DNA from 3 places in the Streptomyces sp. NPDC058375 genome. Region 1 is predicted to be linked to each of the others. Evidence: predicted binding sites of a transcription regulator. Region 1 holds the regulator's gene; each other region holds the start of a gene.
What was found. The regulator HrcA, encoded in region 1, represses chaperone genes, less so after heat shock. The targets are predictions, from matches to a motif close to TTNGCACTCNGNNNNNCNGAGTGCNAA.
Positions count from the first base shown of each region.

Region 2: groES (co-chaperone GroES) is a predicted target of HrcA. The motif match lies at 1,692-1,718, and genes of this name have one in related genera.
Region 3: groL (chaperonin GroEL) is a predicted target of HrcA. The motif match lies at 1,108-1,134, and genes of this name have one in related genera.

Region 1 covers NZ_JBHXJG010000021.1:37,450-47,517, forward strand. The annotation lists gene ACFWM7_RS06075 (SpoIIE family protein phosphatase) at 1-1,798, shown strand, start outside; gene hemW (radical SAM family heme chaperone HemW) at 1,821-3,062, shown strand; gene ACFWM7_RS06085 (ABC transporter substrate-binding protein) at 3,084-5,960, opposite strand; gene ACFWM7_RS06090 (DUF3097 domain-containing protein) at 6,101-6,919, opposite strand; gene ACFWM7_RS06095 (MBL fold metallo-hydrolase) at 6,972-7,703, opposite strand; gene hrcA (heat-inducible transcriptional repressor HrcA) at 7,878-8,894, shown strand; gene dnaJ (molecular chaperone DnaJ) at 8,895-10,031, shown strand.
Region 2 covers NZ_JBHXJG010000065.1:517-10,584, forward strand. The annotation lists gene groL (chaperonin GroEL) at 1-1,128, opposite strand, end outside; gene groES (co-chaperone GroES) at 1,227-1,535, opposite strand; gene ACFWM7_RS13700 (polysaccharide deacetylase family protein) at 1,772-2,695, opposite strand; gene ACFWM7_RS13705 (methyltransferase domain-containing protein) at 2,828-4,054, shown strand; gene ACFWM7_RS13710 (hypothetical protein) at 4,225-4,962, opposite strand; gene ACFWM7_RS13715 (VOC family protein) at 5,041-5,505, opposite strand; gene ACFWM7_RS13720 (hypothetical protein) at 5,619-5,888, opposite strand; gene tsaD (tRNA (adenosine(37)-N6)-threonylcarbamoyltransferase complex transferase subunit TsaD) at 5,885-7,009, opposite strand; gene rimI (ribosomal protein S18-alanine N-acetyltransferase) at 7,009-7,512, opposite strand; gene tsaB (tRNA (adenosine(37)-N6)-threonylcarbamoyltransferase complex dimerization subunit type 1 TsaB) at 7,509-8,156, opposite strand; gene ACFWM7_RS13740 (hypothetical protein) at 8,350-8,889, shown strand; gene ACFWM7_RS13745 (hypothetical protein) at 8,906-9,112, opposite strand; gene tsaE (tRNA (adenosine(37)-N6)-threonylcarbamoyltransferase complex ATPase subunit type 1 TsaE) at 9,276-9,845, opposite strand; gene ACFWM7_RS13755 (alpha/beta fold hydrolase) at 9,814-10,068, opposite strand, start outside.
Region 3 covers NZ_JBHXJG010000001.1:73,106-83,173, reverse strand. The annotation lists gene ACFWM7_RS00395 (MoaD/ThiS family protein) at 27-305, shown strand; gene ACFWM7_RS00390 (cold-shock protein) at 759-965, shown strand; gene groL (chaperonin GroEL) at 1,297-2,919, shown strand; gene ACFWM7_RS00380 (hypothetical protein) at 3,120-3,635, shown strand; gene ACFWM7_RS00375 (keywimysin-related RiPP) at 4,330-4,452, shown strand; gene ACFWM7_RS00370 (asparagine synthase-related protein) at 4,503-6,467, shown strand; gene ACFWM7_RS00365 (lasso peptide biosynthesis PqqD family chaperone) at 6,464-6,715, shown strand; gene ACFWM7_RS00360 (lasso peptide biosynthesis B2 protein) at 6,712-7,209, shown strand; gene ACFWM7_RS00355 (ABC transporter ATP-binding protein) at 7,145-9,034, shown strand; gene ACFWM7_RS00350 (hypothetical protein) at 9,154-9,414, shown strand; gene ACFWM7_RS00345 (Uma2 family endonuclease) at 9,440-10,027, opposite strand.

The sequences.
Region 1 (10,068 bases):
GCCCGCCGCGGTGGGCTTCAGCGACCGGCTCGCCGACGACGCCGTGACCGTCACCAACGAGCTGGTCACCAACGCCGTCGTGCACGCCGGGACCACGGTCGACCTGGTCCTGCGGCTGGAGGAGGAAGGCGGCGACGAGCCGTCCGCCGCCCTGGTGCTGGAGGTCACCGACCACCACCCGGCCCGCCCGGTCAGCGGCGACGAGCCGAGTCCCGGGCCGGAACCGGGCGGGGCGGTCGCGGGGGAGCTGCCCGACCCCGCCGAGTACGGCCGGGGCCTCCAGCTCGTCGCCACCCTCGCCGACGCCTGGGGCATCACCTACCGCACCGGCCTCAAGACCGTCTGGGCCCGCCTCCCCGTCGACGACTGGAGCACCCCGGCCACCCCGCCCGACGGCGAGGCCCTCCGGCGCGGGCTGCGCGCCGCCGAGATCCTCGCCCCCGCCGCCCGGCGCACCGAGCGCGACGACGCGGTCTGGGACAGCCGGGGCGCCCCGGCCTTCCTCGCCGAGGCCTCCGACCTGCTCGCCGGGCAGCTCGACGAGGACCTGGTGGCCGCCATAGCGGGCCAGCTGCTGGTGCCCCGGCTCGCCGACTGGTGCGCGATCTGGCTGGAGACCGAGGGCGGGGGACCGGCCGCCGAACCCCGGCTCGCCCGGGTCTGGCACAGCGACGAGACCGGCACCGAGCCCCTGCGCACCGCCCTGGAGAGGGAGCCGCTGCGCCTCCCGGCCGGCGTCGGCTCCGGACCCGTGCCCGTCCCCGTACCCTGGCCCGCCCAGCCGGCCGATCAGCCCGGGGCGGCCGAGGAAGCGCCGCCCCCGCACCCCGGCGGCCGGGACGGGGCCGCGCTCGCGTTCCGGATCACCGCGGGCGGCCGGGCGCTCGGCACCGTCCTCGTCGGCCGCGAGGGCGTCACCCAGGTGCCGGAGACCGTCGCCTCGCTCATCGAGGACTTCGTCCGCCGCCTCGGCCTCGCCGTCGGCGCCGCCCGCGCCTACACCCGGCAGGCCACCATCAGCCGGATCCTCCAGCGCGGCCTGCTCCCCAGCAAGGTCGCGGAGATCCCGGGCGTCACCAGCGCCCTCGTCTACGAACCGAGCGACGACGGCGTGGTCGGCGGTGACTTCTACGACATCTTCCCGTGCCCCGGCGACCGCTGGTGCTTCGTCCTCGGCGACGTCCAGGGCTCCGGCCCCGAGGCCGCCGTCGTCACCGGCCTCGCCCGCCCCTGGCTCCGGCTCCTCTCCCGGGAGGGCTTCGGCGTCGGGGAGGTCCTGGACCGGCTGAACCGCCTCCTCCTCGACGACGCCATGGAGGCCGCCGAGGCCGCCGCCCTGATGGTCGCCGCCGCCGGGGGCCAGCAGCTCCACGACGGCACCCAGTCGCGGTTCCTCTCCCTGCTGTACGGGGAGGTCGTGCCGCTGCCGGACGGCGGGGTCCGCTGCACGGTGGCCAGCGCCGGGCACCCGCTGCCGCTGCTGCTGCGCCCCGACGGCTCCGTACGCCCGGCCGCCGAGCCGCAGGTGCTGCTCGGGGTCGTGGAGGACGTGGCGTACGAGAGCCAGGTCTTCGATCTCGCGCCCGGGGACACCCTGCTCTGCGTCACGGACGGGGTGACCGAGCGGCGGTCGGGCCCGCTGATGTTCGACGACGGGGACGGGCTGGCCCGGGTGCTCGCCGGGTGCGCCGGGCTGCCGGCCGAGGCGACGGCCGAGCGGATCCGGCGAGCGGTCCACGAGTTCGCCGAGCAGCCGCCGGACGACGATGTGGCGCTGCTCGTCCTGCACGCGGACTGAACCACTTCAGGCGCGAGCGACAATGGACGGTATGCCTTCCGTACTGCCCGATGGTGAGCCCGTGCCCGACGACGGGGCGCTGCCCCGCCACGCCCTGGAAGGCGCAGCCGACCGCCCGCTCGGCTTCTACCTGCACGTCCCGTACTGCGCCACCCGCTGCGGCTACTGCGACTTCAACACCTACACCGCCACCGAGCTGCGCGGCTCCGGCGGTGCGCTGGCCTCCCGCGACAACTACGCGGCCCACCTCATCGAGGAGGTCCGCCAGGCCCGCAAGGTCCTCGGCGACGACCCGCGCCCCGTCCGTACGGTCTTCGTCGGCGGCGGCACGCCCACCCTCCTGCCCGCTGCCGATCTCGTACGGATGCTGGCGGCGATCCGGGAGGAGTTCGGGCTCGCCGAGGACGCGGAGATCACCACCGAGGCGAACCCCGAGTCCGTCGACCCGGCCTACCTCGAAGCCCTGCGCGAGGGCGGCTTCAACCGGGTCTCCTTCGGCATGCAGAGCGCCAAGCAGCACGTCCTGAAGATCCTGGACCGCACGCACACCCCCGGCCGCCCCGAGGCCTGCGTCGCCGAGGCGCGGGCGGCGGGCTTCGACCACGTCAACCTCGACCTGATCTACGGCACCCCCGGCGAGTCCGACGACGACTGGCGGGCCACCCTGGACGCCGCGATCGGCGCGGGCCCCGACCACGTATCGGCGTACGCGCTGATCGTCGAGGAGGGCACCCAGCTCGCCCGCCGCATCCGGCGCGGCGAGATCCCGATGACCGACGACGACGCCCACGCCGACCGCTATCTCATCGCGGACGAGGCCTTCGCCGCCGCCGGTTTCGACTGGTACGAGGTCTCCAACTGGGCCACCACCGAGGCCGGCCGCTGCCTCCACAACGAGCTGTACTGGCGCGGCGCCGACTGGTGGGGCGCGGGCCCCGGCGCCCACAGCCACGTCGGCGGCGTGCGCTGGTGGAACGTGAAGCACCCCGGCGCGTACGCCCAGGCGCTCGCCGAGGGCCGCTCGCCCGGCGCGGGCCGCGAGATCCTCGCCGAGGAGGACCGCCGGGTCGAGCGGATCCTCCTGGAGCTGCGGCTGCGCGAGGGCTGCCCGCTGGACCTCCTCAAGCCCGACGGCCTCGCCGCCTCCCGCCGCGCCCTCACCGACGGACTGCTGGAGCCACAGCCGTACGAACAGGGCCGCGCGGTCCTCACCCTGCGCGGGCGGCTCCTCGCCGACGCCGTCGTCCGCGACCTGGTCGACTGAGCCGGACCGGGACGAGGAGCCTCACGGCTTGCAGTCCTTCGCCGTCAGCGGCGGCGCGACCCCGGCCGGCTTGCCGCACACGAGGGTGCGCTCCGCGCTCGGCCCCGGCCGGACCACCTTGACGATGTTGAGACCGTGCACATTGTCCGAGACCGAGGACCGCGCCCGGCTGAACGAGATCGTCCCCGTGGGCATGTTGTTCAGGTCCACCGTGTGCAGCGTCGCCCACGTCTCCGCCGCGCTCCGCCGCTTGTCGCCGCGCGCCGCCGCGTCGTACAGGGCGGCCGTCGCGCTGTACGAGATCACGGTCTGCCCGCTGGCGAACAGGTCGTCCTCGTACGCCGGACGCCCCGAGACCAGCGCGGTGACCTCGCCCTCGGGGTGCAGCCGCCGGAGCGTCCGGTACGCGTCCCCGTAGAAGCCGAGGTTCTTCCCCCGGTCCAGCGGGGCCAGCGAGGAGTGGTAGAGCGTGACGTTGGCCGCGATGGACGTCGAATCGTCGAACGTCCCCTTCGTCAGATCGTCCCCGGTGAACACCGTCATCCGCCGGTCCGAGCACCCGGTGGTCTCCGAAAGCCCCCGCATCAGCGTCGGTACGTCCTCGACCCGCCCCGCGAAGTACAGCGCGTCGGGAACCCGCTCGGCCTGGCAGATGCTGGTCAGCGGGGCGTTCAGGCTCGCCCCGCCCGCCAGGTCGTACGTCACGTCCTTGCCCTGTTCGAAGCCCGCGTCCTGAAGCATCTTGCGGCCCGCGTCCCGCTGCTCGGCGGTGTACCGGTCCAGGTCCCCGTTGCTGTCCTCGCGCGACAGCACGATCGCGTGCGGGCGGTCCAGCCCCTTCGCGATCTGCCGGGCGACCAGGCCGAGCGCATGCGTCTGCTCCTCGTCCGTCGCCGCGAGACCGAAGTAGTTCGGATACTCGCGGGGCAGGTCGCTGCTGGAGTTCGTCGTGTTCACCAACGGCAGCCCGGCCTCCCGGAGCAGCTTCGTCGCCTTCTCGCTCTCCTGGGTGTTGCGACCGAGACCGACCACCCCGACCACTGTCGGATCCCGCCGGGCCACCTCGATGATCTTCTCCACGGCGGTGAGCTGCCGCAGCATGTCCTCGCCGCCGTTGGCGGTCAGCACCCGCAGCTTCACCGACCGGCGCACCGTCTTGTTCACCGCCCGCTGCTGGAGGTAGACCCCGGTCAGCTCCTCCAGCCCCTTGCGGGTCGCCTCCCGGTCGTTGCCCGGGGCGGTGAGCGGACCGGCGTACACGACCGTCACATACGCGTCGCCCGCCTCGATGTCGTCGTTCTCCTCGCGGATCGCCTGCTCGATCCGCTCGAACGTGATGCCCTCGCCCGCCCCGTTCAGCTCCAGGTCGTTGCCCCGCGCGAAGAGCACCTCGGGCGCGGTCGCCACCCCCACGCACTCCCGGTCGTCACCGCCCCCGTCCCAGATCGCGTCCGTGTTGCGGTCGGTCAGCGGCCCGTGGCAGTACGAGTCACGCCAGTGCCCGGCCCACAGGAACGCTCCCAGCAGGCTGCCCACGACGGCCATCGCGATGGTCGCCCGCGACATCACCCACCACGCCCAGGTCCGCCGCACCCGGTGGGTGACGAGCTGGGCGTGCGCGTGCTCATGGGTCAGCTTGGCGGTGGACAGCGGCAGCAGCAGCACCCACGCCAGGGTCGCCGCCGCCACCGGCGACTGCCCCAGACTCAGATCGTCGACCCAGCGCTCGTACCGGGCCCGCGCCCCGGACGAACCGGTCGGCGCCCCCGGACCCGGCCGCTCCGGCGGCAGCGGCGGAGTGTGCCGCATGATCTCGGAGGCCGGCAGCGAGGCGAGCAGCAGCAGCGGATCGACCTCGCTGCGCCGCGACCGTACGTTGTTGATCGCGTTGATCAGCAGGATGCCGCCGTTGTCCTGCGTGGCCCGGGGCAGGAACACCACCGGCGGGACCGTGCGCTTGCTGCGCCGCCAGTCCAGGGAGCGCGAGCGGTAGTTGTGCCGCAGGTCCTCCAGCAGCGCCTGCACCCGCAGCTCCAGATGGAACTGGCGCGCGTGCTCGTCGCCCGCCCCCGCGTCCGCCACCCGCTCCGCGACCGCCGCCGCCCGCGCCCGGATCACCCGCCACGAACCGCTCGGAGAGAACCACGACCAGCCGTCCGACGGGTAGCCGGTGCTGGACGCGGCCAGCGAGGAGGTGGTGGCGAACCAGCGGCTGGCCCGGCGCAGCCACAGCAACGGCGGCGCGGCCCGGCTCGCCAGGCCCACCACGGCGAGCCCGATCAGCGAGAGGGCCGCCACCAGGGCCGTCAGCAGCCAGTCGATCTCCCCGAGCAGCACGCTGAGCAGGGCGATGAACAGCGCCCCCACGAATGTCTCGGGCCGCACCGACTGCCGCAGCGCGTCCCACCGGGTTCTCCCGCGCGGCCGGCCGGACCGCCAGCGCAGCCGGCTCAGCTGCTCCAGAATCCTTTCCTCGCGTATCTCGGAGGTGTTCCCGTCGGACTGCTCCACGACCGTCGCGGTGGCCTGCTCGATCGCCCCGAGCAGCCGGGAGCGCGGAAAGTCGAAGTTCTTGTACTGGGTGTTCTCGCGGGTCTCCCACGGCTTCTCGGAGAGCGTGCGCACCATGTCGAGCGCCGCGTCGTACGGCGCCGCCCCCGCACCGTCCAGCAGCCGCACCGGCACCCTGCGCAACTCGTTGGCCCGGTGCACCTGGTGCACGAGCTGCTCCACCCGCGCGTCGATCTCCGGCCCGGCCCCGGCGTCCGCCGCCTGGGTCACCACGAGCGGCATCACCGGCCGGTTGACCCGGTACCGGTCGATCAGCTGCTGCATCAGGTGGAAGACGGCCGAAGCCGCCTCGTTGTCCGCACTCTCCCGCCAGACCTCGCGCACCATCGCCCGTGCCCTTCCCCCGTGAACCGCGGCCCGTTCTCCCCGTCGACATCCCTCAATAACCGATGGTGCGTGTGGGACGCAGGCATTCATAGAGATCGGTACGTGATCGTCCGGTGCGGGTCGGACTCAGCCCGGGGACATCAGTCCGGAAGGGTGACGAAGTCGATCAATTCCTCCACCCGGCCCAGAAGTTGGGGTTCCAGGTCCTTGTAGCTGCGCACCTTGGACAGAATGTGCTGCCAGGCCGCTCCGGTGTTCTCCGGCCACCCCAGCGCCCGGCACACGCCCGTCTTCCAGTCCTGGCCCCTCGGCACCACCGGCCAGGCGTCGATCCCCACCGAGGACGGCTTCACCGCCTCCCACACGTCGATGTACGGGTGCCCCACCACCAGCACATGGTCCCCGGTCACCTGCGCGGCGATCCGGGACTCCTTCGAGCCGGGCACCAGATGGTCCACCAGCACCCCCAGCCGGGCGTCGGGCCCCGGCGCGAACTCCCCGACGATCGCCGGAAGGTCGTCGACGCCCTCCAGGTACTCCACGACCACGCCCTCGATACGGAGGTCGTCGCCCCACACCCGCTCCACCAGCTCCGCGTCGTGCCGGCCCTCCACATAGATCCGCCCGGCCCGCGCCACCCGGGCCCGCGCGCCGGGCACCGCCACCGAACCGGAGGCCGTACGGGTGGGGCGCACGGGTCCGCCGGGGCCCGGGCACACCAGCGTGACGACCTTGCCCTCCAGCAGGAAGGCGCGCGGCTCCATCGGGAACACCCGGTGCTTGCCGAAGCGGTCCTCCAGGGTCACCGTCGGCCCCTGGGCGGTCTTCTCGCAGCGGATCACCGCCCCGCAGAAGCCGGTGGCGACCTCCTCCACGACCAGATCGGGTTCGGCGGGGACCTCGGGCACGGGGGCGGACCTCTTCCACGGCGGGGTCAGGTCCGGCTGGTAGCTGCGCATGGCATGACGATATTCGCCCCGGCCGGGTCGGGGCGTGCCACGGACCCGGGTGTCACGCCACCGCGAACCGCTCCGCCAACGACTCCCGCTGCGCCCGGACGAACCCGGCGTCCACCACCGCCCCGTGCCCCGGTACGTACAGCGCGTCCTCGCCGCCCAGCGCCAGCAGCCGGTCCAGCGCGGCCGGCCAGCGCGAGGTGATCGCGTCCGAGCCCGCCTGCGGCTCGCCCGACTCCTCGACCAGGTCTCCGCAGAACACCACCGGAGGCTCACCGTCCGAGCCCGGCACCAGCACCACGAGGTCGTGGCCGCTGTGGCCCGGGCCCACGTTCGCCAGCAGCACCTGACGGCCGCCGCCCAGGTCGAGCGTCCAGTCGCCGCACACCTCGTGGTGCGGGGCCACCAGCGTGTCCGCCGACCTGGCCGCCTCGTCCTCCGGCACCCCGTGGCGCACGGCCGACGCGCACAGGCTATCCGCCTCGTCCCGCAGCAGCGCCCCGACGCCCACCGCCCCGTACACCTCGGCCCCGGCGAACGCCGCCGTGCCCAGCACATGATCGAAGTGCGGGTGGCTCAGTGCGATATGCGTCACCCTCCGACCCAGCAGCGCCTCCGCCTGCCGCCGCAGCTCCACGCCCTCGCGCAGGGTCGCGCCCGTGTCGTACAGCAGTACGCCCTCCGGCCCGGTGACCAGCCCGGCGGTGGCGTCCCAGCCCGGGAGGCGGCGCCTGCCGATACCGTTGCCCAACCGCTCCCAGCCGAGGTCTTCCCAAGCGACGTCCATACCACGACGCTATCGGCAACGACCTGCGCAGTCTCGTGGGAGCGTGGCCGGTCGCCCTTGCCCCGGCCCCACCCCACCCCCGTACACTGACGACGGGATTGCTGGCACTCGTACGCACCGAGTGCCAGCCGGACACCGGAGAGATCCGGAGACAGACAGCTGGAGGTGTGCGCGATGCTCAGCGAACGCAGACTCGAAGTGCTGCGCGCCATCGTCCAGGACTACGTCGGCACCGAGGAGCCCGTCGGCTCCAAGGCGCTGACCGAGCGGCACCGGCTGGGGGTCTCCCCGGCCACCGTCCGCAACGACATGGCGGTGCTGGAGGACGAGGGCTTCATCGCCCAGCCGCACACGAGCGCGGGACGCATCCCGACCGACAAGGGGTATCGCCTCTTCGTCGACAAGCTCGCGGGCGTCAAGCCGCTGTCCTCGCCCGAGCGCCGGGCCATCCAGAACTTCCTCGACGGCGCGGTCGACCTCGACGACGTGGTCGGCCGGACGGTGCGGCTGCTCGCGCAGCTGACCCGGCAGGTCGCCGTCGTGCAGTACCCCTCGCTGACCCGTTCGACGGTGCGGCACGTGGAGCTGCTGGCGCTCGCCCCCGCCCGGCTGATGCTCGTCCTGATCACGGACACCGGCCGGGTCGAACAGCGTATGATCGACTGCCCTGCGCCGTTCGGCGAGGCATCGCTCGCGGATCTGCGGGCCCGGCTCAACAGCCGGGTCGTCGGACGCCGCTTCGCGGATGTTCCGCGCCTGGTGCAGGAGCTGCCGGAATCCTTCGACAGCGAGGACCGGGGGACCGTCTCCACGGTTCTCTCCACCCTCCTCGAAACGCTGGTCGAGGAGACGGAGGAGCGGCTGATGATCGGCGGCACCTCCAATCTCACCCGCTTCGGACACGACTTCCCGGTGATGATCCGGCCGGTGCTGGAAGCACTGGAGGAACAGGTCGTCCTGCTGAAGCTGCTCGGTGAGGCAACGGACTCCGGCATGACCGTACGGATCGGGCACGAGAACGCCCACGAGGGGCTCAACTCCACGTCCGTCGTCGCGGTCGGCTACGGTTCGGGCGACGAGGCAGTCGCCAAACTCGGCGTGGTCGGACCGACCCGCATGGACTACCCCGGAACGATGGGAGCGGTACGCGCAGTGGCACGTTACGTCGGACAGATCCTGGCGGAGTCGTAAGTGGCCACGGACTACTACGCCGTACTCGGCGTGCGCCGCGACGCATCTCAGGACGAGATCAAGAAGGCATTCCGTCGGCTCGCCCGCGAGCTGCACCCGGATGTCAACCCGGACCCGAAGACCCAGGAGCGGTTCAAGGAGATCAACGCCGCTTACGAGGTGCTCTCGGACCCGCAGAAGAAGCAGGTCTACGACCTCGGCGGCGACCCGCTCTCCGCCGGTGGCGGCGGCGGCGCGGGCGGTTTCGGAGCCGGCAACTTCGGCAACTTCTCCGACATCATGGACGCGTTCTTCGGCAACGCCGCGCAGCGCGGGCCCCGTTCGCGGACCCGGCGCGGCCAGGACGCCATGATCCGGCTGGAGATCGACCTCAACGAGGCGGCCTTCGGCACCACCAAGGACATCCAGGTCGACACGGCCGTCGTCTGCAACACCTGCAGCGGCGAGGGCGCGGCCCCCGGCACCTCCGCCCAGACCTGTGACATGTGTCGCGGTCGCGGCGAGGTCTCGCAGGTCACCCGGTCCTTCCTGGGCCAGGTCATGACCTCGCGGCCCTGCCCGCAGTGCCAGGGCTTCGGCACGGTCGTGCCGACCCCCTGCCCGGAGTGCGCCGGCGACGGCCGCATCCGCTCGCGGCGCACGCTCACGGTAAAGATCCCGGCGGGCGTCGACAACGGCACCCGTATCCAGCTCGCCGGAGAGGGCGAGGTCGGCCCCGGCGGCGGCCCGCCCGGCGACCTGTACGTGGAGATCCACGAGCTGCCGCACGCCGTCTTCCAGCGGCGCGGCGACGATCTGCACTGCACGGTCACCATCCCCATGACGGCCGCGGCCCTGGGCACCAAGTGCCCGCTGGAGACGCTGGACGGCCTGGAGGAGATCGATATCCGGCCCGGCACCCAGTCCGGCCAGTCCGTGCCCCTCCACGGGCGCGGGATCACCCATCTGCGCGGTGGCGGCCGGGGCGACCTGATCGTGCACGTCGAGGTGATGACCCCGTCCAAGCTCGACCCCGAGCAGGAGCGGCTGCTGCGGGAGCTGGCCAAGCTCCGCGGCGAGGAACGGCCCTTGGGTCAGTTCCAGCCAGGTCAGCAGGGCCTCTTCTCCCGTCTGAAGGACGCGTTCAACGGTCGCTGAACCGCTTTTCGCCTTTCACCGCACCGCCCGCCGGTTC
Region 2 (10,068 bases), on a different contig from region 1:
CACGCCGCCGGCCAGCTTCGCGAGGCGCTCCTGGAGCTTCTCGCGGTCCCAGTCGGAGTCCGTGGACTCGATCTCGGCCTTGATCTGGTTGACGCGGCCCTTGACGTCCTCGGAGTTGCCCCCGCCGTCGACGATGGTCGTGTCGTCCTTGGAGACGGTGACGCGGCGCGCGGTGCCCAGCACGTCGAGACCGGCGCCGTCGAGCTTGAGGCCGACCTCCTCGGCGATGACGGTCGCACCGGTGAGGGTGGCGATGTCACCGAGCATGGCCTTGCGGCGGTCGCCGAAGCCCGGGGCCTTCACCGCGACGGCGTTGAAGGTGCCGCGGATCTTGTTGACGACGAGGGTGGAGAGCGCCTCGCCCTCGACGTCCTCGGCGATGATCAGGAGCGGCTTGGAGGCGCCGGCCTGGATGACCTTCTCCAGGAGCGGGAGCAGCTCCTGGATGGAGCCGATCTTGCCCTGGTGGATCAGGATGTACGGGTCGTCGAGGACGGCCTCCATACGCTCCTGGTCGGAGACCATGTACGGGGACAGGTAGCCCTTGTCGAAGGCCATGCCCTCGGTGAACTCCAGGTCCAGACCGAAGGTGTTGGACTCCTCGACGGTGATGACACCGTCCTTGCCGACCTTGTCCATCGCGTCCGCGATGAGCTCGCCGACCTGCGGGTCCTGCGCGGAGAGCGCGGCCACGGCGGCGATGTCGGCCTTGTCGTCGATCGGGCGCGCCGTGGAGAGGAGCTCCTCGGACACGGCCTTGACGGCGGCGTCGATGCCCTTCTTCAGGGCGGCCGGGGAGGCGCCCGCGGCGACGTTGCGCAGGCCCTCGCGGACGAGCGCCTGGGCCAGGACGGTCGCGGTGGTGGTGCCGTCACCCGCTACGTCGTTGGTCTTGGTCGCCACCTCCTTGACGAGCTGGGCGCCGAGGTTCTCGTACGGGTCGTCGAGCTCGACCTCGCGGGCGATCGTGACACCGTCGTTGGTGATGGTGGGAGCGCCGAACTTCTTGTCGATGACGACGTTGCGGCCCTTGGGGCCGATCGTCACCTTCACCGTGTCGGCAAGCTTGTTGACGCCGCGCTCAAGGGCGCGACGGGCGTCCTCGTCGAACTTCAGAATCTTCGCCATGGGCTGTGTTCCCTCTCAAAATGAACTGCGCCCCTCGCCGCCCGGCTAGTTGTTACGCAGGGGGCCAGGGGCGCAGAACACAAGCAAACGTGGGTGAATTACTTCTCGACGATCGCGAGGACGTCGCGGGCCGAGAGGACGAGGTACTCCTCGCCGTTGTACTTCACCTCGGTGCCGCCGTACTTGCTGTACAGGACGACGTCGCCGGTCTTGACGTCGAGCGGAAGCCGCTCGCCGTTCTCGAAGCGGCCCGGGCCCACGGCGAGGACGACGCCCTCCTGGGGCTTCTCCTTCGCGGTGTCCGGAATGACCAGGCCGGAAGCCGTGGTCTGCTCGGCGTCGAGCGGCTGGACCACAATGCGGTCCTCGAGCGGCTTGATCGCAACCTTGGAGCTGGTGGTCGACACGATCCGGTCTCCCCCTTCGGAGATCTCACGGGGTTTAGCAGTCAGTGGGTGGCGATCGGACCGATCCGTCGTCGCGGGTGCCGGACCTGTCCTGTCGCACAGTGTGGTGCTGGCACTCTCCAGGGGGGAGTGCCAGACCCGAGACTATGACCGCGATTAGCACTCGGTCAAGCGGAGTGCCAATTCACCACCCGCGCGCCGCCCCGGTCGGGGCCGGGGGCGACCGGACCGCCCCCTCAGACGTAGTCCTCCAGCTTCGCCACCGCGTACCCCTTGTCCGTGATGGTCTTCATGACCCGGCGGATCATGTCCGGCATCGAGCCCTTCCAGTCCTCCTTGCCGCGGAAGTGGGTGAGGACGATGTCGCCGGGGTGCAGGTCCCGGTCCCACTCACGCCATTCCATGCGGTCGGGGAAGGCCTCGGAGGACCACAGGGGCACGGCGGTGATCCCGCAGGACTTGGCGACGACGAGGGTGTCGCGGTTGTAGTTGCCGTAGGGCGGGCGGAAGAGGGTGGGCCGCTTCCCGTAGTGCTTGAGGATCTTCTCCTGCTGGCCGCAGATCTCCCGCTTCTGCTCGGCGTACGACAGTCCGGGCAGATAGCGGTGGTTGAGGGTGTGGTTGCTGATGGTCACCCCGCGCTTCTGCATCTTCTTGAAGTAGCCGTAGTCGTCGTTGATGACGTAGTCGCTGACGAACGCGCTGTACGGGATGTCCAGTTCCGTCATCATCCGCAGCAGCTCGGGGTCCTTCTCCGCCCCGTCGTCCATCGTCAGGAAGACGATCTTCTCCTTGGTCGGGACGGTGGTGAAGACGGGCGGCAGCCCCTTGTCGTCCCGGACCTCGAAGCCCTTGCGGGTGGCGATGCGCGGCTTCACCTTCGGCGGCTCGGGGGCAGCGAGCGGGGTCTTGACGAGCCCCCACTTCTTCGCCGCGACCGCCCGCGCGGCCTGCTTCTTCCTGACCGTCTCGGCGTACGAGTCCGGGGCCGGGGCGGGCCCGGCCTGCGGGGCCGCGTCGCCCGAGGGGCCGGCGGTGGGCTTCGCGGGTCCGCCGGGGGCTCCCGCGCCGCTGCCGCCCGCCTCCGCCGCGCATCCGGAGGCGACGGCGGCGGCCAGCAGGGCCGCCAGCACGACGACGCCCGACCTGTGCCGCTTCATGGCTGATTTTTCGTTTTGTCGTACTAGCTGCATGGCGCCGCATCCTGCCAGCCGTCGACCCGCGCGCCGTTTCGACACCGCGAGCGGACGCGCCCCGTCCCCCGGGCGGCCCACACCGGCGCACCGGCCACAATGGACCGGGTGAACGCAACAACCCCCTCCGCCTCCTCGGCCGACGACCCCGCCCGCGCCGCCTTCGCCGCGCTGCGCACCCCCGAGGGCGGGCAGCTGCTGGCCGAGCTGCGCGACCACGACCCCGCCGACGAGCTGGCCACCGCGACCCGGCTGCGCCGCACGCACCCGGCGGAGCTGGTGTCGGCGGCCCTGGGCCAGGCCCGGCTGCGGCAGCGGGCGGCCGCGAAGTTCGGGGCCGAGGACGCGTACCGGATGTACTTCACGCCCAACGGGGTCGAGCAGGCCACCCGCACCTCGGTGGCGGAACACCGTGCCGACCGCCTCGCCGCGCTCGGCGTACGGAGCGTGGCGGACCTGTGCTGCGGCATCGGCGGTGACGCGATCGCCCTGGCCCGCGCCGGGATCGCCGTACTCGCCGTGGACCGCGACCCGCTGACCGCCGAGGTGGCCCGCGCCAACGCGGAAGCGCTGGGGCTCGGGGACCTGATCGAGGTCCGGTGCGCCGATGTCACGGAGATCGACACCTCCCCGTACGACGCGGTCTTCGTCGACCCGGCCCGGCGCGGCGGCCGGGGGCGCATCTTCGACCCGGAGGCGTACTCACCGCCCCTCTCCTGGGCGACGGCCGCCGCGCTGAAGGCCCCCAGGGCGGCGCTGAAGATCGCCCCCGGCATCCCGCACGAGGCGATCGGCCCGGAGGCGGAGGCCGAGTGGATCTCGGACGGCGGGGACGTGAAGGAGGCGGTGCTCTGGTACGGGGAGGGCTTCGCGCCCGGTGCGTTCCGGGCCACGCTGCTGCCGTCCGGGGCGACCCTGACCGCCCCGGCCCCGCTGCCGGCCCCGCCGGTGGGCCCGGTCGGGCGCTATCTGTACGAGCCGGACGGCGCGGTGATCCGGGCGCATCTGGTCGCCGACCTCGTGGAGCGGTGCGACGGACGGCTGGTGGACGAGACGATCGCGTACATCACGAGCGACGTGCCGTACTCCTCCCCGTACGTCTCCGGGTACGAGATCACCGATCAGCTGCCGTTCAACATGAAGAGGCTGAAGGCGCTGCTGCGGGAACGTCAGGTCGGCGTGCTGACCGTCAAGAAGCGCGGCTCGCCGGTCGAACCGGAGGAGCTGCGCCGCCGGATGAAGCTGAGCGGGCCGGGCTCGGCGACGGTGTTCCTGACCCGGGTGGCGGGGGCGCCGACGATGCTGATCGGCCACCCGCTGGGGTGAGCCGGGCGCTTCGACCGCCGTCCGGCGGGCCCACCCGGCCCGTCCGGCGTTTGAGGACGGAACCGTCGAGCACGTTCTCGGGTGCGGACGAGGGTCTCCCCTGCCACAGGGCCCGTAAGGGGCTGCCGACCAGGCGAAGGGTTCCGTCCTCAAACGCCGGACGGGCTCGATCAGCGGTGGCCGGGCCCGCCGGTGCGGACGAAGGGCGGGCGTCCGGCCTCGGGCTCCCGCGCGGCCGCCGGCCCCGCGCCCCCGGGCCCGGGCCGAGCCCCGGGCCCGGACCCGGCTCCCGCACCCACCAGGACGCGCAGCACCCAACGGCGGTGCGCCAGGGCCTTCGTGGCGCCGATCAGCGCGGTCAGCCAGGCGACCATGCCGACGCCCATCACCAGGGCGACCAGCCCGTACGTCTCCCGGCCCGGCCGCGCGCTCGCGGGTCCGATGACGCAGAGGGCGAGCCCGACGGCGCCCAGGGCGAACGACAGCAGCAGCCAGGTGAGGCTCGTCCCGGGCATCCTCAGCCGCCGGTCGCGCTCCGGGTCGCGGTCCAGCGCGCCCCAGGCGTCGAGCAGCGAACGGACCTCGCGGTCCCGGGAGATGCCCAGGCAGACGAAGGCGACGGCCGGGATCAGGACCGCCGCGCCGATGACCAGACTGACGATTCCGGCGATGCCGCTGAAGAAGTCGGACGCCTGCTCGAACATGACGAGTGCCGAGCCCACCAGGCTCCAGCCGATCGCGACGAGCGCGGCCCACATCACCAGCAGCCCGAGCCGCCCAGGACCCACGTGCATCTTCACCAACTCGCCCAGGACCACCGCCCGGTCGGCGAGCATCGCCTCGCGGTCGGGCCAGGAGCGGATCTCGACGGGCGGCGGAGGCGGCGGCATCGGGGCACGGCGTGGCATGCGCAGAACACTACCGATGCGGCCTCAGGGGTCCGCGTTCAGGACACTACCGATGCGGCCCCGGGGCCGGACTGCCGGTCAGGCGTCGCGCAGGGCCTGGATGTCCAGCTTCCCCATGCCGAGCATCGCCTTCATGGCGCGGCCCGCCTTGGCCGGGTCCAGGTCGGCCAGCAGGCGCGGCAGTTCGTTCGGCACGATCTGCCAGGACACCCCGAACTTGTCCTTGAGCCAGCCGCACCGGCCCTCCTCGCCGCCCTCCGAGAGCGCGTCCCAGAACCGGTCCACCTCAGCCTGGTCGGCGCAGTCGACGGAGAGCGAGATCGCCTCGGTGAAGGGGAACTGCGGGCCGCCGTTGAGCCCCATGTAGTCCTGCCCCGCGAGCCGGAAGCCGACGGTGAGCACCGAGCCCTTCCGGCCGGGCGCCTCGTCGCCGTAGTAGGTGACGTCCAGGATCCGGGAGTCACCGCCGAAGATCGCGACGTAGTGCTCGGCCGCCTCCTCGGCCTGACCGTCGAACCAGAGACACGGGGTGATCTTCTGCATGGCCTTCACCTCTTCGGGCCGTCCACACATCCGGGCCGGGCGGTCCGGACGTCGTGGAAGGTAGACCGGGCCCGCCCCCGGAACTCATCGGACACGCGACGGGTCCCCGCGCCTCACCCCACCGCTTCGAACCGCCACCGGTGCACGGCCCGGGTGATCAGGGCGGCGTCGGGCTCGGGGAGTTCGGGGAGGTCGTCACCGTACGAGGCGTCCTGCCACCACGTCATCACCAGCACCCGGTCCTGCGGGGCGCGCAGCAGTTCGGTGCGGTGCGGCGCGCGGGCCAGCTCGGCGGCCCGGGCACGGGCCCACTCCAGAAGCTCGCCGCCACGGCCCTCCACGGCCCGGGCCTCCCACATCAGGACGATGGTCGCGCCGCTCATGAGTACAGGTTGTCCTTGCTGATCTCGTGCACGTGATCGTGGTTGTGGGAGTGCGAGTGGGTGTGCTCATGGTGGACCCCCGGCACGTGCGGCTCCGTGACCGGCAGCGAGGAGTCGGCCGACAGCTCCAGGTCGGAGGGGAGCCGGTTGCGGGCGACCATCTCCGCGCCGAGGGCCGCGACCATCGCGCCGTTGTCGGTGCAGAGCCCGGGTCGCGGCACCCGCAGCCGGATGCCGGCCCGCTCGCACCGCTCCTGGGCCAGGGCGCGCAGCCGGGAGTTGGCCGCGACGCCGCCGCCGATCATCAGGTGGTCGACGCCCTCGTCCTTGCAGGCCCGCACCGCCTTTCGCGTGAGCACGTCCACCACGGCCTCCTGGAAGGACGCCGCCACATCCCGTACGGGCACCTCCTCGCCCGCCGCGCGCTTCGCCTCGATCCAGCGGGCCACCGAGGTCTTCAGCCCGGAGAAGGAGAAGTCGTACGGGGCGTCGCGCGGGCCGGTCAGACCGCGCGGGAAGGCGATCGACGCCGGGTCGCCCTCCTTCGCGAGCCGGTCGATGACGGGGCCGCCGGGGAAGCCGAGATTCAGCACCCGGGCGATCTTGTCGAAGGCCTCGCCCGCCGCGTCGTCGATCGTCGCGCCGAGCGGCCGGACGTCACTGGTGATGTCGGGCGCCAGCAGGAGCGAAGAGTGGCCCCCGCTGACGAGCAGGGCCATCGTCGGCTCGGGCAGCGGCCCGTGCTCCAGCTGGTCGACGCAGATGTGCGAGGCGAGGTGGTTGACCCCGTAGAGCGGCTTGCCCAGCGCGTACGCGTACGCCTTCGCGGCCGAGACGCCGACCAGCAGCGCGCCCGCGAGTCCGGGGCCCGAGGTGACGGCGATCCCGTCGAGGTCGCGGGCGCTGACGCCCGCTTCCTTCAGGGCGCGCTCGATGGTGGGGACCATCGCCTCCAGGTGGGCGCGCGATGCGATCTCCGGGACGACGCCGCCGAAGCGGGCGTGGGTGTCGACGCTGGAGGCGACGGCGTCGGCGAGCAGGGTCGTGCCGCGCACGATGCCGACGCCGGTCTCGTCGCAGGAGGTCTCGATGCCGAGTACGAGGGGTTCGTCGGCAGCCATCATTCAGTCCCGTTCTCCGTTGCGTCTTCGTGCAGGGTGAGGCGCATGACCAGGGCGTCGATGTTCCCCGGCTGGTAGTAGCCGCGCCGGAAGCCGATCGGCTCGAAGCCGAAGCGCTCGTACAGCTTCTGCGCCCGGGTGTTGTCGACCCGGACCTCCAGCAGCACGGTGGCGCACTCGAAGGCGGTCGCGGCCTTCAGCAGATCGGTGAGGAGTTCGGAGCCGAGGCCGGTGCCCCAGGTCTCGCGGCTGACCGCGATGGTCTGGACGTCGGAGAGGTCGCCGAGGGCGGCGAGCCCCGCGTACCCGACGATCCGGCCGGTGGCGGGGACCTCGGCCACGACGTAGTGGCGGGTGGCGCCGGGGCCGCGGGCGTGGGCCAGCTCGGACCAGAACATGCCGGGCGACCAGGCGTCGTCCGGAAACAGCGCGTGTTCGAGCTCCAGCACCGGTTCGATGTCCCACCAGCGCATCTCGCGCAGTACGGCGGTGGTGGCGCTCACTTGGGGGTGACCACCTTGTAGTTCTTCGGGACCTGGGCGTCGGGCCGGCGCAGATAGAGCGGCTGCGGCTCCAGCAGTTCCTGTCCGGCGGCGAGACGTTCGGCGGCGAGGGCGGCCAGCGCGGCCGCCGCTACGTGCTCGGGGCCGCGCGCGTCCGGGAAGGCGTCCGGGTAGAGGGCCGCGCCCGCGCCGACCACGGGGAGCCCGGCCAGCGCCTCGGCGATGTCGGCGGGCCGGTCGACGGCGGGTTCGCCCGTACGGGTGCGGGGGTCCTCGTACCGCGCCCAGTACACCTCCTTGCGGCGGGCGTCCGTGGCCACGGCGAAGGGCCCTTCAAGACCGGCCTCCCCCGCGGCGTACGCGAGCCCGTCCAGGGTGCACAGGCCGTGGACCGGTACGGAGAGGACGGAACCGAAGGTGGCGGCGGTGACCAGGCCGACCCGCAGGCCGGTGTACGGGCCGGGGCCGACGCCCACGACCACGCCCGTCACGGCGTCGAGCTTCGTCCCTGCCTCGGCGAGGACCCGGTCGACGGCGGGGAGCAGCAGCTCCCCGTGCCGACGGGCGTCGACCTGCCCGGAGGAGGCGATGACGGACGTACCGTCGTGCAGGGCGACGGTGACGGCGGGCGTGGCGGTATCCATGGCGAGCAAGAGCACGCAAACAGCCTACGGCTCCGCCGACGGCGTTACGGCGTCCCGTACGGCGTCCCGGTCCGCACCGCCTCTGCTGCTACCGTCACCGGGTATCCGCGGGTACGACGTAAACGCTTGTACGACATGCGGCAACTGGCAGTCGAAAGGGGAGCTCACGGTGGCAAGGGGAAGCTCGGGAATCGTGGCCGGGCTCACTGCGGCGGCGGTCGCCGCGGTCGCCTTCCTCGCTTACCAGGCCTCGGCGAACGCCCCCGGCTCGGTGGCCTCCACGCCCGGCGCGAAGGCCTCCGCCTCGGCGTCGGCGCAGCCCTCCGCGAAGCCGAAGCCCCCGGCCGACCCGCTGGCGGTCCCGGCCTCCTCCGGCAAGGGCGAGCGCGTCGTGTACGCGCTGAAGGACCGCCGGGTGTGGCTGGTCAACGAGGACGAGAAGTCGATCCGGACCTTCACGGTCATGCCGAGCCCCGTCAGCCCGCCGCCCGGCGTCCACCGGGTCACCTCGCGCTCGGGCACGGTCCAGGGCTCGGACGGCGTCCCGATCGAGCACGTGGTCCGCTTCGCGAACGTGGACGAGGTGGCGATCGGCTTCAGCGCCGCGCAGGACGGCTCGATGGCCAGCCCGGACCCGACGTCGAAGACCGGCGGCGTGCGGATGAAGCGCGCGGACGGCAACGCGATGTGGACCTTCGCGACGGTCGGCGCGAAGGTCGTCGTCGTCCCGTAGGGCTGGTGACCGGGCGCTATGCGGCGTGGCGCCGGACGGCGTCCGTGTGGCCGCCGCCCCCGTCCCGGTCCGCCGCGCCGGTGGCTTCACCGGCCTCCGTGGTGTCGCTCGGCGGGGTGGAGACCGCGGTGGCCGCGGCGCACGAGGCCAGCAGGTCTTTCATCGACAGGGCGGACGGAGTCGGTCGCGGCTGCGGTCGCGCTGCGCGCTCGGGCGTCGGCATGGATGCCTCCTGGGTGCTCCGGTGGAGGGCGAGGTTAGGTAGACCTAACCACGTCTCGTACCCATGTGACCACGACCACGGTCCCCCGCGCAACAATTTACCGACGCCCTGTCGGGAAGGCCACACCCGCGGACCTTCCCGCGGGCTGTTCTTCCCGGGGGCGTTACGCCAGCTCCTCCCGCAGCCCCGCCCAGCGCGCCCCGATGCCGACCAGGGTCACCTCGCGCCGCTCGTCGTCGGTGTCGCCGGTGGCGCGGTCGATGAGGACCCGCAGCCGGTCCTCCGAGAGCTCCTCGACCTTGCCGTCGCCCCACTCAACGACCACCACCGACTCCGGCAGCGACACGTCCAGGTCCAGGTCCTCCATCTCGTCGAGCCCGCCGCCCAGGCGGTACGCGTCGACGTGGACCAGGGCGGGGCCCTCGACCAGGGAGGGGTGGACGCGGGCGATGACGAAGGTGGGCGAGGTGACCGCGCCGCGTACGCCGAGGCCCTCGCCGAGGCCCCGGGTCAGCGTCGTCTTCCCGGCGCCCAGCTCGCCCGTGAGCATCACCAGGTCGCCGGGGGCCAGCACACGGGCGAGGCGGCGGCCCAGGTCCTGCATCTGTTCGGGGGAGGTGACGGTGAGCGTCACGGCGACGGCCTCGGGTACGGCCCCGGCGGGGCCGGGGAAGGCCTCCTCGGCGGTCTCCGGTGCGGTCTCAGCGGCCGGGCTGTTGTGCGGTGCTTCCATGTCCGCCAACGTTAGCGGCCGGCACCGTGCCGCTGCGTACGAGCAGGTCGGCCAGCCGGTCCGTGACGGTCTCCGGGTGCTCCAGCATCACCAGGTGCCCGGCGTCCGGCACGATCACCAGCTCGGCGTCGGGCAGGATGTCCGCGATGGCCTCGCTGTGCGGGCTGGGCGTCACCAGGTCCTTGTCGCCGGCCAGGATCAGCACGGGCACGTCCCGGAAGGC
Region 3 (10,068 bases), on a different contig from region 1:
CGTAACGAAGGAAGAAGGGCACCACCATGAGCGTCAAGGTCCGCATCCCCACCATCCTCCGTACGTACACGGGCGGCCAGGCCGAGGTCCCGGCGGAGGGTACGAAGCTCTCCGAGGTCATCGAGTCCCTGGAGAAGGACCACCCGGGCATCGCCGCCCGCGTCCTGGACGACCAGGGCAAGCTGCGCCGCTTCGTGAACGTGTATGTCAATGACGACGACGTGCGCTTCGAGGGCGGCCTGGACGCGGCCACCCCGGACGGCGCCGGCGTCTCGATCATCCCCGCGGTGGCCGGCGGCTGCTGAACCGCCCCGGGCCGCCCGCCCCGCCCCGGCATGCCCTCACCGCACCTCTGAGTGACCACAGTTGCCCCCTCCGCGAGAGAAGCGGAGGGGGCAATTCTGCATGGTTGAGCGCGGTACAGTTGGGGAAGCCCCACCCGCTGCCCGTGCCGCCCGCATATGAGAATGCGCCCGGCCCCGATAAGAAGCAGCCAAAGTACCTGAACCTCTTGCGGCATAAGTGCCCTTTGCCTGGCCCGACTTGCCCGTAAATCTCAGCAAACCCGCATATTCGCGCGTTCTTCCATGCCCAGAATTCTCGTCCGATTGACCTGTTGCAGAGGGCAGTTGGGCGGATACATTCGGCCGCGGTCGACGCGCTGCGGCGCCGCGCACCCTCTCCTGTCGGAGGGTGAGTTCCGACCCGGGCCCGCGAAGTGCGGTCCCGTGCAAGGGCCAGTAATAGGGGAGTTGGGCATGGCTCAGGGCACCGTCAAGTGGTTCAACGCGGAGAAGGGGTACGGCTTCATCGCGGTCGACGGTGGTGCGGATGTTTTCGTCCACTACAGCGCGATCCAGATGGACGGGTACCGCACCCTCGAAGAGGGTCAGCGAGTTGAATTCGAGATCTCGCAGGGCCAGAAGGGGCCCCAGGCCGACATGGTCAAGCTCGCCGTCGGCTGAGCTCGGCGCGGTCGTCCGACGACACCACTCACGCAGGTAGGGCCCGACCCCGGGATCAGGGGATCGGGCCCTACGCGCGTCCGGGTGGCCCTGCCGGGGCCCTGTCGGGGGGCGCGCCGCTGTCCACATCCGGAGAGGGACGCTTGCACTCGCAGGGGTCGAGTGCTAATCATTGGCGTTAGCACTCTCCAGGTGAGAGTGACAGAACTTGGATCGGGCCGGTGAGGCCCGCAGGTGCGATGGGGCAAGGAACCATCACACGCGCAGGCCGTCCGTCGCGGGCGCCTCCCGGTCCGGAGAAATCCACCCCTGTCCGGGAGGACCACTTCACATGGCCAAGATCATCGCGTTCGACGAGGAGGCACGGCGCGGTCTCGAGCGCGGGATGAACCAGCTCGCCGACGCCGTCAAGGTCACCCTCGGCCCCAAGGGCCGTAACGTCGTCCTCGAGAAGAAGTGGGGCGCGCCCACGATCACCAACGATGGTGTTTCCATCGCCAAGGAGATCGAGCTCGAGGACCCGTACGAGAAGATCGGTGCGGAGCTGGTCAAGGAGGTCGCCAAGAAGACGGACGACGTCGCCGGCGACGGTACGACCACCGCCACCGTTCTCGCCCAGGCTCTCGTCCGCGAGGGCCTGCGCAACGTCGCCGCAGGCGCCAACCCGATGGCCCTCAAGCGCGGCATCGAGAAGGCCGTCGAGGCCGTCTCCGCCGCTCTGCTGGAGCAGGCCAAGGACGTGGAGACCAAGGAGCAGATCGCTTCGACCGCCTCCATCTCCGCCGCCGACACCGAGATCGGCGCCAAGATCGCCGAGGCGATGGACAAGGTCGGCAAGGAAGGCGTCATCACCGTCGAGGAGTCCCAGACCTTCGGTCTGGAGCTGGAGCTCACCGAGGGTATGCGCTTCGACAAGGGCTACATCTCGGCCTACTTCGCGACCGACATGGAGCGTATGGAGGCGTCGCTCGACGACCCGTACATCCTGATCGTCAACTCGAAGATCGGCAGCGTCAAGGACCTGATCCCGCTGCTGGAGAAGGTCATGCAGTCGGGCAAGCCCCTGCTGATCATCGCCGAGGACGTCGAGGGCGAGGCGCTCTCCACCCTGGTCGTCAACAAGATCAAGGGCACGTTCAAGTCCGTCGCCGTCAAGGCCCCGGGCTTCGGCGACCGCCGCAAGGCCATGCTCGCGGACATCGCCATCCTCACCGGTGGCACCGTGATCTCCGAGGAGGTCGGTCTCAAGCTGGAGAACGCCGGCCTGGACCTGCTCGGCCGCGCCCGCAAGGTCGTCATCACCAAGGACGAGACGACGATCGTCGACGGCGCCGGTGACAGCGACCAGGTTCAGGGTCGCGTCAACCAGATCCGTGCCGAGATCGAGAACTCCGACTCGGACTACGACCGCGAGAAGCTCCAGGAGCGCCTCGCGAAGCTGGCCGGCGGCGTGGCCGTCATCAAGGCCGGCGCCGCCACCGAGGTGGAGCTCAAGGAGCGCAAGCACCGCATCGAGGACGCGGTGCGCAACGCCAAGGCCGCCGTCGAGGAGGGCATCGTCGCCGGTGGTGGCGTGGCTCTGCTCCAGGCCTCGGCCGTCTTCGAGAAGCTCGACCTCACGGGTGACGAGGCGACCGGCGCCAACGCCGTGAAGCTCGCGCTGGAGGCCCCGCTCAAGCAGATCGCCGTCAACGGTGGTCTCGAGGGTGGCGTCGTCGTGGAGAAGGTCCGCAACCTGCCGATCGGTCACGGTCTCAACGCCGCGACCGGCGAGTACGTCGACATGATCGCCGAGGGCATTCTCGACCCGGCGAAGGTCACGCGCTCCGCTCTGCAGAACGCCGCGTCCATCGCCGCGCTCTTCCTCACCACCGAGGCCGTCATCGCCGACAAGCCCGAGAAGGCCGGCGCGGCCGCTCCGGGCGGCATGCCGGGCGGTGACATGGACTTCTGATCAGTCACGGAGGCTCCGGCCTCCCCGCCTGATCCGAAGTTCCGCGTACGTCCCCGTACGTTCGCAGTACGTCCCACAGGGGCGGTATCTCCTTCACGGAGGTGCCGCCCCTGTGGCGTGTCCGGGTTCCTCGGGACAATGCGGAGACGGGACGTGCGGGATCGGGGCGTACGCGTACGGATACGGGGGGCGGGGCGGACATGAGGGTGAGGGCTGCGGGGAGAACGGGCGGGGGACGGCTCAAGGGGGTCTCGCTGGTCATCGGCGGGGCCGTGCTGTTCGCGCTGGGGCTGTCCGTCGTGGTGACCGGGACGGGCCTCTCCGGCGCCCTCGGTATGCGGGTGGAGACCTTCGGCCGGATCGACTGCCGCGACACCCGCACCGAGAAGGGCCGGACCGTCTGGCACTGCTTCGGCGAGAGCGCCGCCCAGCAGCGGGCCGACGCGGCGGAGCGCGACGAGGCGGCCCAGGAGGCGCTGCGCGCCCACGCGGACGGCGTGCCCCGGTCGGAACGGATCGAGCGCACCCGGATCCTCTTCACCGACCACGACGGCCGGACCGACCCCGCGACGATCACCGCGACCCAGGTCTTCGACGGCGGACGCTGGTACGCCCACTCCTCGACGGTCGTCGGCTACGGCACGATCCCGCTGCTCCTGGGCGCGGGAGCGGCGGCCTGGGGCGCCTGGGGCGGATACCGGCTGCGCGGGCGGTAGGCGTCGGGGCGGTCAGCGGTCAGCGGTCAGCGGTTGGCGGTCGTGCGAGCGCGCTTGCGGGGCGGTGGCGGGCGGTTGTCGGTCGGGCGTGCGCGCTTGCGGGGCGGTGGCGGGCGGTTTGCGGTCACGCGTGCGGTGTCACCGGGCGGCTCCCGCGCGCCCGCGCGTGGTCGCTGCGTGGTGACGGGCGGTTGGCGTGGCCGAATGACTACTTGCCGTGGCCTTCCCCGTACGGCAACACGTGTCGGGTCTGCTGTACCCAGGGCGGTGGCGCGCACGCGATCCCTGGGGTAGTGCGGCCGCGGAGCCGCCCCGGGGCCCGTTTCCACCTGGTTCTCCGATTTCCGGGGCGCCCGCCCCCTCTCTTGGCAGCTCACTGCCCGGTCCGGTGGCCGCTTCCGGTCATTGGTCCAGTCCACTGCGCGTCCATGCCGCGCCGGTGTGCGACTGCACATGGCGACCGATCGGCAGCCCGGGCCCGGACGGCGGCGTCCCGAAGCGGCCCGCCCCGGACCTCGCCGCTCGCGCTATCCAGCCAACTTCGCACGGTAAGTCGGAATCATGCGTACCGGTTCGACAGAGGGACATGATGGCTCTGGTGTTCGCACGGTGAACACCCGTCGCATGAATAACTCCAGTTATGCAGAAGCCAGTTGGGCATAACGGTCGTCAACCACACAGAAGGGAAGGTGTCATGAAGCAGCAGAAGAAGGCTTATGTGAAGCCGTCGATGTTCAAGCAGGGCGACTTTTCGAAGAAGACCGCCGGCTACTTCGTCGGCTCGTACAAGGAGTACTGGAGCCGGCGCATCATCTGATCCGCCGGCCCGTTCCCTGTGCACTGTGTGAGAACTTCCGAAAGGTGAAGATGCCCGGCCAACTGCGTGACTACTTCGTCGTCCTGCCGGACAGCGTGGCGGGAGCGGCAGCGGCCGGGCAGCTTCCCGCGCCGGGAGCGGCTGCCGGGCAAGCCCGAGGAGCGGGCGACACTCTGACCGTCGTTCACCCCTCGGGCCGGCCCTGGGTCGTCGCCCGCACGCCGGTCCGCAAGGTCAGCCACCTCGCGCGGGGCGAGGACGCCCTCGTCCTCGTCGGCCCGGACCGCGTCCCCGACGCCGTGCTCGCCGGGCTCCTGGAGGGCGCCCGCGACCGGGCCGGTCTGGAACGCCGGCTCGCCCGGCTGCCCGGGCTCTACCACGTGGTCGCCCGGCTGTCCGGGGAGAGCTGGATCCGGGGCACCGCCACGGGACTCCGCCGGATCTACCACGCCCGGCACCCGCATGCCGGAACCATCGCCTCCGACCGTCCCGCCGCCCTGGCCCGCCTGATCGACGCGCCCCTCGACGAGGGCGCGCTGGCGCTCCGGCTGCTGGACTTCCTGCCGCACCCCCTGAGCGGCCGTGCCGTGTGGCGTGGCGTTCATGAGACCGGTGCCGGGTACGGACTGGCCCTGCCCGTCGCAGCACCGGGCACGGCCGCCGTCCCCGGTCCCACGGAGCACCGCTGGTGGGAGCCGCCGCCCGGGGAACTCCCCCTGGCGGAGGGGGCCCGCAAGGTCGGGGGGGCCGTCGCCGCCTCCGTACGGGCCCATGTCGGCGGCCTGGACCGGATCAGCTGCGAACTCTCCGGCGGCCTGGACTCCACCGCCCTCGCCTTCGCCGCCCGGGAGACCGGACCCGAGGCGTTGTCCCTGCTGACCGTGGCCGCCCGGGACCGCTACAGCGAGGACGAGAGCTGGGCGCGAAGAGCGGTGGAGGCGGCACGCGGTACGGCCGGCCCCGCCCGGGACCACCACGTGGGCCCCGCCTCCGGTCACCACGCCGTCCTGGAGCACCACATCGTCCCCGCCTCCGACGCCCCCTACTTCTACGCCGATCTCGCCTCCACCGCCGCCGAGTTGAACGACGAACCGCTTCCCGTCGCCCCCGGCCGGGCCCGCGCGGAACTGCTCCTCGGCCGTGCCCGTGCCACCGGCTCCCGCTACCACCTCACCGGCTACGGCGGCGACGAGATCTTCCTCGGCCTGCCCCACGCCTACCAGGACCTCTTCCACGGCAACCCGCTCACCGCCTGGAACCACCTCGGCGGCCTGCGCCACCAGCTCGGCTGGCCGCTCCTGCCGACGTTGAAGGCCCTGCTGGACCGCTCGACGTTCCCCCGCTGGCTCGCCGGGGCGGTCACCGCCGCACCCCAGCCCGTCGCCCGGACCCCGCTGCTCTCCTGGGGCGTACGGCAGTCGCTGCACCCCTGGCTCACCGACCACGCGAAGTCCCTGATCACCGAGGAGTTCCGGGCCGCCGCCGAGCACGCCGAGCCGATCGACCCGTGGCGGGGACGGCACGTCGACATCGACGGCGTACGGATGGGGGCGCGGCACTTCCAGGCGATGGAGGACATCGGCATGACGATCGGCCTGCCGGTCGCCGCGCCCTTCTACGACGACCGGGTCCTGGAGGCGGCCCTCGCCGTCCGCCTGCCGGAGCGCATCAGCCCCTGGCGCTACAAGCCGCTGCTCGTCGAGGCGATGCGCGGGGTGGTGCCGGACGCGCTGCTGGCCCGGACGACGAAGGACCACATGGCCTCCGACGAACACCAGGGTCTACGCGAACACGCGCCGGAAATGGCCGAGTTGTGGACGAACTCCCGGCTGGCCGAACACGGCCTGGTCGACGCCCGCCGCCTCCTCCGGCTCGCCGCCGAACCCTTCTCACCGGTCCTGGTCGAGCACTCCATCAGCTCGACCGTGGCCGGGGAGACCTGGCTCCGTACGGCCGAGAACGCCTGGCCGACGACACCCCACCGCACCTCCACGACCAGCGAGGCAACCCTGTGAAGCTCAGAAAAGGCATCGCCGTCACGACCACCGAGTACGGCGGCGTCCTCCTCGACGAGAAGGACGGCAGCTACTGGCAGTTGAACGACACGAGCGTCATCGTCGTCGACACCCTCGCCGCGGGGCACGCGCCCGAGATCGCCGTGGAGCGGATCGTCGCCGAGTTCGACGTCGAGCGGGCCGAGGCCGAGTCGGACGTCGCGGAGCTGACCCGCCAGCTCGTCGAGGCGAAGATCCTGCGCCCATGACCACCGAGATGACGATGCCCCGCCGGGGCTCGGGAGCGGGCGGGGTGCGGCTGCGTACGGCCATCGCCGCGGCGTTCGTCCTGGCCCGGCTCAAGCCCGGGCGGCTGCGCCGGGTGCTGGCCGGGTGTGCCCGGGGGGCGCGCCCGGCCTCGTACGCGCAGACGCTGGAGGTGCTGGAGGCGGTCGTCTCCACCAGCCGCCGCTGCGCGAGCCGTTACGGCTGCCTGCCCCGCTCGGTGGCCGTCGCCCTGGCGTGCCGGATGTCCGGCGTCTGGCCCGACTGGTGCGCGGGGGTGTGGGCGACCCCGCCGTTCTCCCCGCACGCCTGGGTGCTGGCGGAAGGACGTACGGTCGGGGAACAGGCAGAGGCCGCTGATCTGCGTCCTTTGATGGTGGTGACGGTACGCGAGGGGGTTCAGGGTGAGCGCGGTGGCGGGGACGACGGCGGGGGCGGGACAGGCGGGTCCGGGTCCGGGTGCGGGCAGACCGCCTGAGAGCACGGAACGGCCCGGTCCGGAGACACCCCCGGACCAGGCCCGCCCCACCCCGGCCGCCACCTCCCCCACCCTCACGCCCCCGCCTGCCTCAGGCGGCCCTTCCCCCCTCCGTCTGCTCCTGGCCCGGGTCCGTCCGCACCGGGGCGTCCTGATCCGGGCGGGGCTGCTCTCGTTCGCCGGGTCCGGGGCGGGTCTGGCGATGCCGCTGATGGCGAAGCACGCGGTCGACACGTTCGCCGACGGCCGCTCGCCCGTCGCTCCGCTCGTCGCGCTGACCGCGCTCGTGCTGGCCGGGGCCTGCCTCTCCGCGTACGGGAGCTTCCTCATGTCCCGTACGGGAGAGGGCGTCGTCCTGCGCGCACGTGACCAACTGGTCGGCCGGATCATGCGGTTGAAGGTCCCGGCGGTGGACCGGCTGACGCCCGGCGACCTCCAGTCACGGGTCACGAGCGACACGACGCTGCTGCGTACGGTGCTGTCCAGCGGGCTCGTCGAATCGGCCAACAGCGTCCTGATGCTGCTGGGAACGGTCGCCCTCATGGCGTACATGGACCTGACGCTGCTCGGCGTGACGTTGGTGGTGGTCGTCGGCATCGGAGCCGTAACCGCCCTGATCATGCCCCGAATTCAGCGCGCGCAGCTCCGCGCACAGGAGGCTGTGGGCGCGATGGGCGCGGCGCTGGACCGGGTGCTCCAGGCGTTCCGCACGGTCAAGGCGAGCGGGGCGGAGGAGCGGGAGACGGCGGCCGTCGCGGAGGCGGCGCGGCACGCGCACGACCGGGGTGTGTCGGTGGCGAAGTGGGCCTCGGTCACCGAGGTCACGATGACGATGTCGATCCAGCTGGCGTTCCTGGCGGTGCTGGGGGTCGGCGGCGCGCGGGCGGCGTCGGGCTCGCTGGAGATCTCGTCCCTGATCGCGTTCCTGCTCTACCTCTTCTACCTGATGGGCCCGATCGGTGGCCTGGTCGAGGGGTGGACGGGCCTCCAGAGCGGCCTGGCCGCCGTGCGGCGGATCGACGAGGTGGAGTCGCTGCCGGGAGAACCCTCCGCCGGACCCGTGGGCGTACCGGAGGCAGGCACACCGCTGGGCGTCACCTTCCAGGACGTGACGTTCGGGTACGGGGACGAGCGCGCCCCCGCCCACCGGGGCGTGACGTTCGACGTGCCGGCCGGCGGGATGGTGGCGCTGGTGGGCCCGTCGGGGGCGGGCAAGTCGACGGTGTTCAGCCTGCTGGAACGCTTCTACGACCACGACTCCGGGACCGTCACGGTGGGCGGCCGGGGCATCCGCGACTGGCCGCTGGCCGAACTGCGCGCCTCGATCGCGTACGTGGAGCAGGACGCGCCGGTCCTGGCCGGGACGCTGCGGGAGAACCTCCTCTTCGCCGCCCCGGACGCCGAGGAGGAGGCGCTGACGCAGGCGGTGGCCCGGACCCGCCTGGACGCCCTGGTCGACCGGCTCCCCGAGGGCCTGGACACGGCGGTCGGCCACCGGGGCGTCACCCTCTCCGGCGGCGAACGCCAGCGCATCGCCATCGCCCGCGCCCTGCTGCGCCGCCCCCGGCTGCTCCTCCTCGACGAGGTGACCTCGCAGCTCGACGCGGTCAACGAGCAGGCGCTGCGCGACGTGATTCTGGAACTGGCCGAGCAGACCACGGTGTTGGTCATCGCGCACCGCCTCTCCACCGTCCGGCACGCGGACCGCATCGTGGTCCTGGAGGAGGGCCGGGCCCGCACGGCGGGGACGCACGAGGAGCTGATCGTGTCGGACGACCTCTACCGCGAACTGGCGACGACGCAGTTGACGGCGGAGGTGCGGTGAGGGGCGCTCGGGGCGGTTCGGCGGCGGATGCCATGATGGGAGCGTTGGGAAGGCCGGGACCTGCGGGAACGACGTTCCCGGCCCTCGAACGGCGCTGACACTTCACGTGAGGAAGCGACATGGGAACCGGAACCGGAACCGTCGAAAGCCCCGCAACCCTCTACGGGCCCGTCTCGCTCGGCCTCGGCGTCGTCGCGCTGGTCGCCGCGTTCTTCCTCGGCCTGTTCGCCCTCCTGGCCGGGAGTCTGGCGGTCACCTTCGGTGTGCTGGGCCTGATCAGCGGGTTCAACCGGACCCAGTGCCTCGCGGGCCTCGTCCTGGGAGCTGTGGGCGTGCTCTACCCGCTCTCGTTCCTCTTCGCCTTCACCGGCGGCCTCTGACCGCGTCAGGACCGAGGGCGGCGGATCAGCGGGCGTAGTCCTTGAGTTCCTCGGTGTCCAGGGTGATGTCGACGGGGTGGGGGAGGGCGGCCGCGTCGCCGTAGTCGTACGAGTGCTGCTGCCGGTAGCGGCCCTTGTCGGGCTCGCTGTGGACGAGGAGGGTTCCGGACTCGCGATCGATCAGGAGGTACACCGGAATGCCGGCCGCCGCGTATCCGTGCGGCTTCTCGGTGCGGTCGCGACGATCGGTGTCGTGGTCGTAGGAGGTCACCTCCACGGTCATCAGGACGCCCTCGGTGGGTGCCCACTCCCCTTGTCCGGCAAAGTGCCGACGAGGAGCGAGAACGCCGTCGGGACGGGCGCGACCCTGCCGGTACGTCTCCACCATCAGCCCCTGTTCGGGGTGCAGGTCGAGGTCGGGGCGATGCTGCATGCACTGACGCAGCAGCCACATGAAGATGGTTCCGTGATCCCCGTCCGGCACGGGCTTGACCTCCAGCTTTCCGTCGATGAATTCAAGCGTCACGGTCTCGGGGGCCGCGCGGGCGATCTGCTCGAACTCCTCCACGGACATCTGGGCGTGCGGTGCGTGATCGGCGGAGCTGGGGGTCATGGCGTCGCCTCCTCCCCTCCATCGTGCCCCGTCGGATCTCC